Regions from separate parts of the Paenibacillus sp. FSL E2-0177 genome, predicted to be linked through region 1. Evidence: predicted binding sites of a transcription regulator. Region 1 holds the regulator's gene; each other region holds the start of a gene.
The links. Region 1 encodes NrdR, which represses ribonucleotide reductase genes. Its sites were predicted from a motif close to AACACNATATATNGTGTT; they were not measured.
Positions count from the first base shown of each region.

Region 1 (2,270 bases):
CTTAAAAGCGGCTACTGCACTGGGAGTCGTGTTTCCGCACGACTCTCTTTGCATTGTACGTTTTATCTACCCAAACTATACCACGATCAAAACCAAATAAAAAGTCACTCTTCCCCAAACAACAAAAAAAACGGCATTTCTGCCGTTTCTTTAGGATGGACTCTCAGGGGCTCGAACCCTGGACAAATAGATTAAGAGTCTACTGCTCTACCAACTGAGCTAAGAGTCCATATGATGTTTGGTGGAGCCAAGGGGGATCGAACCCCTGACCTCATCGCTGCCAGCGATGCGCTCTCCCAGCTGAGCTATGGCCCCAAACTGAAATTTCAGATGTATGTAATCACACATTTTTTAATTTTAGTTTGGTCGTAATTGAGTTGTTCCGATAAACTCAAGCGTCGTAGGCGACTTCTATATAATATAAAAAATCGCCCTCTATGTCAACACTTTTTTTAAAATTCATTTTTCCACTCAAATTCCCCGCTCAAAACTCAGAGGAAACAAACCAGTACAAGCACTCCTAACAGACCCTAGGATTGGCTGTAACGCCCTAACTGGACAAAACCCTATAATCCCTCTAATTCTCCCGTACTCTTGGACAGCAGCCCTTTGAGTTCCTTCATGAACATATTAATATCCTTGAACTGGCGATATACGGACGCAAAACGAACGTAAGCCACTTCATCTACTGGGTAGAGCTGCTCCATCACGAATTCACCAATCTGTTGGCTTTCCACTTCCGCAACGGCGATGCCGCGCAGAGATTTCTCAACCTCGGATACGATCTTTTCTAGACGTTCCACAGAAACCGGCCGTTTCTCACAAGCACGGATGAGACCGCGGAGTATTTTATCACGACTGAATTCCTCACGGCTGCCGTCTTTTTTAATTACAATGAGTGGCGTTTCTTCAATCATTTCAAAAGTAGTGAAACGTTTGCTGCAACGCTCACATTCACGCCTACGACGGATTGACTTATTTTCATTCGCTGGTCGCGAGTCCAGCACTTTAGTATTTGTGTGATCACAGTAAGGGCATTTCATAAGCTTCATCACTTCCTATTACATAATGGTATGGGTCCCGGCACGTTATAAATCCGGCTTTTGAACGGCTTTTTTATTATTTCCAGAAATCACCGTTTTTTTCTTGTAATGATAATGGCAAGTCCGGCACATAATACAGTTACCAACAGAGGAGGTGAACAGCAATGAGCCAAAGCAACAACTCCAATAACCTTGTAGCTCCAAATTCCCGCGGTGCCTTGGAACAACTTAAATACGAAGTTGCCCAAGAACTAGGAATCACGCTTTCCCCAGATGGTTACCAAGGCAATAAAACTTCTTATGAAAATGGTTCGATCGGTGGTTACATCACTAAACGTCTTGTAACCCTGGCAGAACAACAACTGGCAGGTCAATACAAATAACCTGACCAACATAAGCTTTTTGAAGAAGTATTAAACGACCTACAGGTCGTTTAATACTTCTTTTTATACATAACACGGTAGAAATTAAAATTCTTTGTAAATGTCCGTGTACTGATCATAGTAATAATTAACGCGCTGTACATAATGCCTGGTTTCACCAATGGGAATATCTTTAATGGTTGCATCTGTCCCATCCCAGATCCCTTCGTCCAACCAGCGTTGAACTTTTCCGGGTCCAGCATTATAGGCTGCGATAATTGCTGTACGTTTACCTTCGAACTGACGGGATAAAGTTGAAAGATACCATGTACCCAGTTCAATATTAGCCGAAGGCTCATGCTTGAGTTCTTCCATAGATACGTTTGGAAGCTTGGCCTTTTCCAGCGCCCACTTCGCGGTATCCGGCATAAGCTGCATCAGCCCTAGTGCGCCTTTTTTGGATTCTCGTCCAGTTTTGAAGTTCGTTTCTACACGAATAATCGCGGTTACAAGAAACGGGTCTATCTCATAAGTGATGCTGTGCTTGCGAATCTCATCTTTAAAATGGATGGGATAAAACCACGACATCCAGTTAGTACTCAGAAACAATATTGCCGTAAAACCCACAAATAGCAGAAGCAGTACTCTTTTTTTACGTAGCCATTTCATGATAAACCCAGCCTGTCCCAAAACACAGCAACCTGTTGCTCAGTGTACGCAAGATCGCCACTGTTGTCGATGATGTAGTCCGCTTTATTACGTTTCTGCTCAATATCCATCTGTGCATTCAATCGCGCTTCTGCTTCTTCTAAAGAGAGCCTATTACGTTCCATTAATCGAGCAATTTGCATTTCACGGGGAACGT
Region 1 is NZ_CP150307.1:2,287,873-2,290,142, reverse strand. It holds tRNA gene MHI25_RS10125 (tRNA-Lys) at 157-229, opposite strand; tRNA gene MHI25_RS10120 (tRNA-Ala) at 240-315, opposite strand; gene nrdR (transcriptional regulator NrdR) at 567-1,043, opposite strand; gene MHI25_RS10110 (alpha/beta-type small acid-soluble spore protein) at 1,208-1,426, shown strand; gene MHI25_RS10105 (lytic transglycosylase domain-containing protein) at 1,511-2,074, opposite strand; gene coaE (dephospho-CoA kinase) at 2,071-2,270, opposite strand, start outside.

Region 2 (2,270 bases), 690 kb from region 1:
AGCAAATACATGCAGCGCTTCATTGTCCTTCGCCAGCTTATAGAAGCGGTTTGGAATAATCAGGCCGATGGACAGGGTTTTGAGTCTTGTTTTTTCGTCAGCGTTGATTTTCTTGCTGTCGAGGAATTCCAGAACGTCCCAGCCAAAAATATTGTAATAGGCTGCTCCTGATCCTTTACGTTGACCCATCTGATCTGCATAGGAGAAGCCGTCTTCCATCAGCTTGAGTACAGGTATAATTCCCTTCGCAGCATCCTCAACACCCTTGATAGTTTCACCACGGGAGCGTAGCTTGGATAGGTTAACGGCCACACCGCCACCGATCTTCGACAACTGCATGCAGGTATTCAGCACATAGTTGATGGAATTGAGCGAGTCGTCCATTTCGATTAGGAAGCAGGAGACGAGCTCACCACGCCGGCTCTTACCGGCATTTAAGAAGGTTGGTGTCGCAGGTTGCAGGCGCTGTTCCATCATCGAACGGGCAAGTACCCCCGCAGTATCGGCGTTGCCGCGTCCCAGGTGAAGGGCGACTGCCGCCACACGGTCCGGATAATGCTCCAGATATTGTTTGCGGTCATTGGTTTTTACAGCGTAATCCGTGTAGAATTTCGAAGCTGCCATATAAGATGGAAAACTGAAGTTGTAGGCATGGGTAATCTGGTAGACTTCTTCAATTTCCGCCGTGCTGTACTGTTCGTAAAAATTCTCGTAGAAATCCTGTTCAATCATATAATCAACCTTGGCTTTTGTATTCGCAAAAACCAGACTCCGCCGCTCTACATCCCGCATAAATTCGGCTACTGCCTCAAGATCTTTGTCTAGCTGAAAGAAGCCACTTTCGTCTCTCTTCATCAACATGTTGTTTAATTCAATATGCCGCAACCCGGCTCACCTCCTGTTTAATCCGTTCTACATCGCCAAATGTACCCGATAACTCAAATTTACCGATAACGGGCACGTTATACCGATCTGCAATCAAGTCCGCGCTGTGCGCGAACAGCTCGCCCCAGTTCTTATTGCCGCTGGCGGCGATGCCCTTCAGATTGGCATTATTGTTCTTCAAGAAAGTAGACACCTTTTCTGGAATCTGTCCAAAGCCGGTGGTATATGTAATAAGCACATAGGGCTCATCAATCGTCATATGCTCCTCAATCTGCACAGCCGGCAACTTAAGTTTGCTGATGAAGCGTCTGACATTTCCTGTTTTTGAATCATACGCGACTAGCATGGTGTCTGTCCCCCTGTAAATATTAAAAACTATTGAAAATAGTATGAAAACTGAATGGATAAGCTATAAATTCTGAAAAATCGTATCTATACTATATTTAGTGTGCGTTGTTTATTTTAATTACTATATGTTGAAAAGTCAATATGGGAACAGCAGTCTTAATAGCTGGGAAAGTGTCTCGTAAGCGGTTTTTTGGTAGACTTTTAGGGCAGAAAGACCGGAGTATTAGCATTTTGCTAGTTTAAAAATAAAAATAAAAAAATTGCAGGAATAAGGGTGATACTTAGGGATGCTGCTGAGGGTGATGGCAAGCCAATAAATCTGTAAGGAACAGAGCCTGCTCCTTGCAGATTTATTGGCTTTATTTTTGCGAAGTGGGATTATTCTTAATAATCTCTTGATCTCAAGAACGGTTGTTCACTCCGAGGCTTCGGTCAGATGGTGAATCTGCTTTAAGTTGCTGCATGTATTCCCTGGGGGAAATTCCGGTTACCTTTTTGAAAACTTTACTGAAATAGAAGGCACTCTCATATCCCAGCTTCTGTGAGATTTCGTAGATGCGACCTTCCCCACGTGCCATCATTTCTTTGGCTGTCGTGATTTTGATCTCCGTGATATATTCCACATAGTTGACCTTGGCAACCTTGGAGAAAAGGTGGCTTAGATAGTTGGGACTGAAATTGAAGACATCAGCCACTTGATTGAGCGAGAGCTTAGTTCCGAGATTTCGTTTAATATACTCTTGGACATTTTTGACGAGCTGCTCCTTGTAGCTTTGTCTGCGGGTAGAGAGGATGTCTGAGCAACCGTCCCGGAACTGGATCAGCCAGCCAGCGATCTCTTCAATCGTATGCATCTGGTAGATAGCCCGGTAGCCCTCCGGTTCATTTTCGAAAATTTGTTCCACAATGTTCTCACCGTCTGCGAGCAGTGAAGTGGCCATGTACAGAATGTTGCAGGCGGCATCAGTGGCGGGAACCAGCAGGTCGGCCCGGCCGTCGAAGATTTCGATCATTTTGGAGATAATGGCGTATAAAGC
Region 2 is NZ_CP150307.1:1,601,589-1,603,858, forward strand. It holds gene nrdE (class 1b ribonucleoside-diphosphate reductase subunit alpha) at 1-885, opposite strand, end outside; gene nrdI (class Ib ribonucleoside-diphosphate reductase assembly flavoprotein NrdI) at 872-1,231, opposite strand; gene MHI25_RS07200 (helix-turn-helix domain-containing protein) at 1,635-2,270, opposite strand, start outside.
Region 2: the regulator NrdR is predicted to act here: its motif matches at 1,319-1,336, upstream of nrdI (class Ib ribonucleoside-diphosphate reductase assembly flavoprotein NrdI).

Region 3 (2,270 bases), 290 kb from region 1:
TTTCTCATCGTAGAACTTGGACAGGTTCACCGCAGACAGATTGCAGACTCCCCAGCCTGGCAGGCCTTGCTCTCCACAAGGATTCGTACAAATAATCGGGTTGAAATACCAGCTGTTAGACATCTGGTTATAGTATTCCATGAACACGACGCCTGGCTCAGCAGATTTCCATGCCGATTCAATGATCGTACGCCACACGTCACGCGCTTTTACGGTGCGATAATGGATAACGTTTTTGCCGGCAGCTTTCCACTTGTCGAGATCGCCATCCCACATTTCGTTATATTCAGGATCGGTTGTATCCGGGAATACGAGATCCCAGTCCAGATCTTCTTTTACAGCCTTCATAAAACCATTGCTCACACATACCGAAAGGTTAGCATTAGTGACTTGGCCCATCGTTTGCTTCACGGTAATGAAGTCCTCAACATCGGGATGCCAGTCATTAATCATCAACATGAGCGCGCCACGACGGCTGCCGCCTTGCTCAATAAGCCCCGTAGTATAACTAAACAAACCGCCCCAAGATACGGAACCACTGGATGAACCATTAACCCCTCTAACAATCGCACGACGAGGACGCAATGAAGACAGGTTAATGCCCACACCGCCACCACGGGCCATAATCTCCGTCATTTCAGACAATGTCTGCATGATGCCGCCACGGCTGTCTTTTGGAGAAGGGATTACATAACAGTTGAACAATGTTAATTCTTCACTAGCACCTGCACCAGCCGCAATACGTCCACCCGGCACAAGCTTCCAATCATCTAGGATTGAACGGAATTTGCCCGCCCATTCTGCTTGAAGCTCAGGTGTCTTCTCTACAGAAGCCATCGCTGTGGATAGACGGTCCCACATTTCCTCAGGAGTTTTTTCTATATTAAGGGTCAACTTTTCAACATCCGATTTCACAAACTCACCGCTGCGTGTCTTTACAGTTACGATTCGACCACTGCGCTCCACAATTTCTCCGACTTCCTTAGTTGGAAACTTCGGATCATCTTTGGTCAGCACCAATACAACATCGCCTACTTTAGCATTGTTGCTGTCTGCATCCTTCCAAGCATAACGATCCAAAAATATTTTTTCACTTAGCCCTTCAAGGCGTTGCTTACGTTCCACTTTACTCAATAAAAAAACCTCCCGCATGTGTAGTAGATATTAGTTTCCGGTCCAAGGTATGGGCCCACAACAAAAACCCCCTTACCATCCTCCACTGCTTAACAGGTGTATGTAGGAAGCTCATCTTGTCAATAACAAATACCAGCTAAGCACTCTATAAAAAATACATTTTCAAGCTTTTGTCACAATATATTGTGTGCGTCAGCTTTTAAACTATACCACATATTGTATCGAAGGTCTTATTCGAAAATAGAGTCAAGTTGCCGGATTATCGCAAACGTTGTTGCTTTTTCTCGCTCTTGCTCTCTTTTTTAAAGGCTATCGTGAAAAATAAGAGGTTATGAATTCTCTCGTTTACGAGCATACTACTCTTACGAATGGTGATATAAATCCGAGCTTGAGGAGGCTGCATTATGACGCAATTATTCCGTAATTCTCTACCCCAGCAAGGGGGAACACCCGCGCCAATACTGCCTGTTCCTCTTTCTTTTGACCGGAATTGGTTGCAAGATCTGGAGCTCAAATTGGAAAAGGGCGGCCCATGGGGAGACTACCGTTTATCTAAGCTTGCCGTACAAGGAGAGGAAACAGGTCTAGTAACGAGCTTCGATGAGCTGCAATGTATGAAGCATTTATCCGGCTTGTCCCCACTTCCCCATCAGCTGGATACAGCGCATAAGGTTCTGTTCGAAATGTCAGGCCGCGCGATTCTTGCAGATGAGGTTGGACTGGGCAAGACCATTGAAGCAGGACTGGTGCTCAAAGAATATCTGGTACGCGGTCTTGTCTCCAAAGTGCTTATTCTCGTACCTGCTTCTCTAGTATTGCAATGGGTTCGTGAGCTGAATGCGAAATTTGGCATCACTGCTGTCGCTCAGAAAAAAGCCTATTCTTGGGGCAACGCCATAGTCGTCGCATCGATGGATACCGCCAAACGAGATCCTCATAAGGAAATCTTGCTGGAAAATGAATACGATATGTTGATCATTGATGAAGCTCACAAGCTGAAGAATAAAAAATCGACCAATTATCTATTTGTACAGCAATTACGCAAAAAATATTGCCTGCTGCTCACCGCGACTCCCGTTCAGAATGATCTGGGCGAACTCTTTAATCTGATCACTATACTGAAGCCGGGGCAACTT
Region 3 is NZ_CP150307.1:2,580,191-2,582,460, reverse strand. It holds gene MHI25_RS11435 (adenosylcobalamin-dependent ribonucleoside-diphosphate reductase) at 1-1,152, opposite strand, end outside; gene MHI25_RS11430 (SNF2-related protein) at 1,539-2,270, shown strand, end outside.
Region 3: the regulator NrdR is predicted to act here: its motif matches at 1,307-1,324, upstream of MHI25_RS11435 (adenosylcobalamin-dependent ribonucleoside-diphosphate reductase).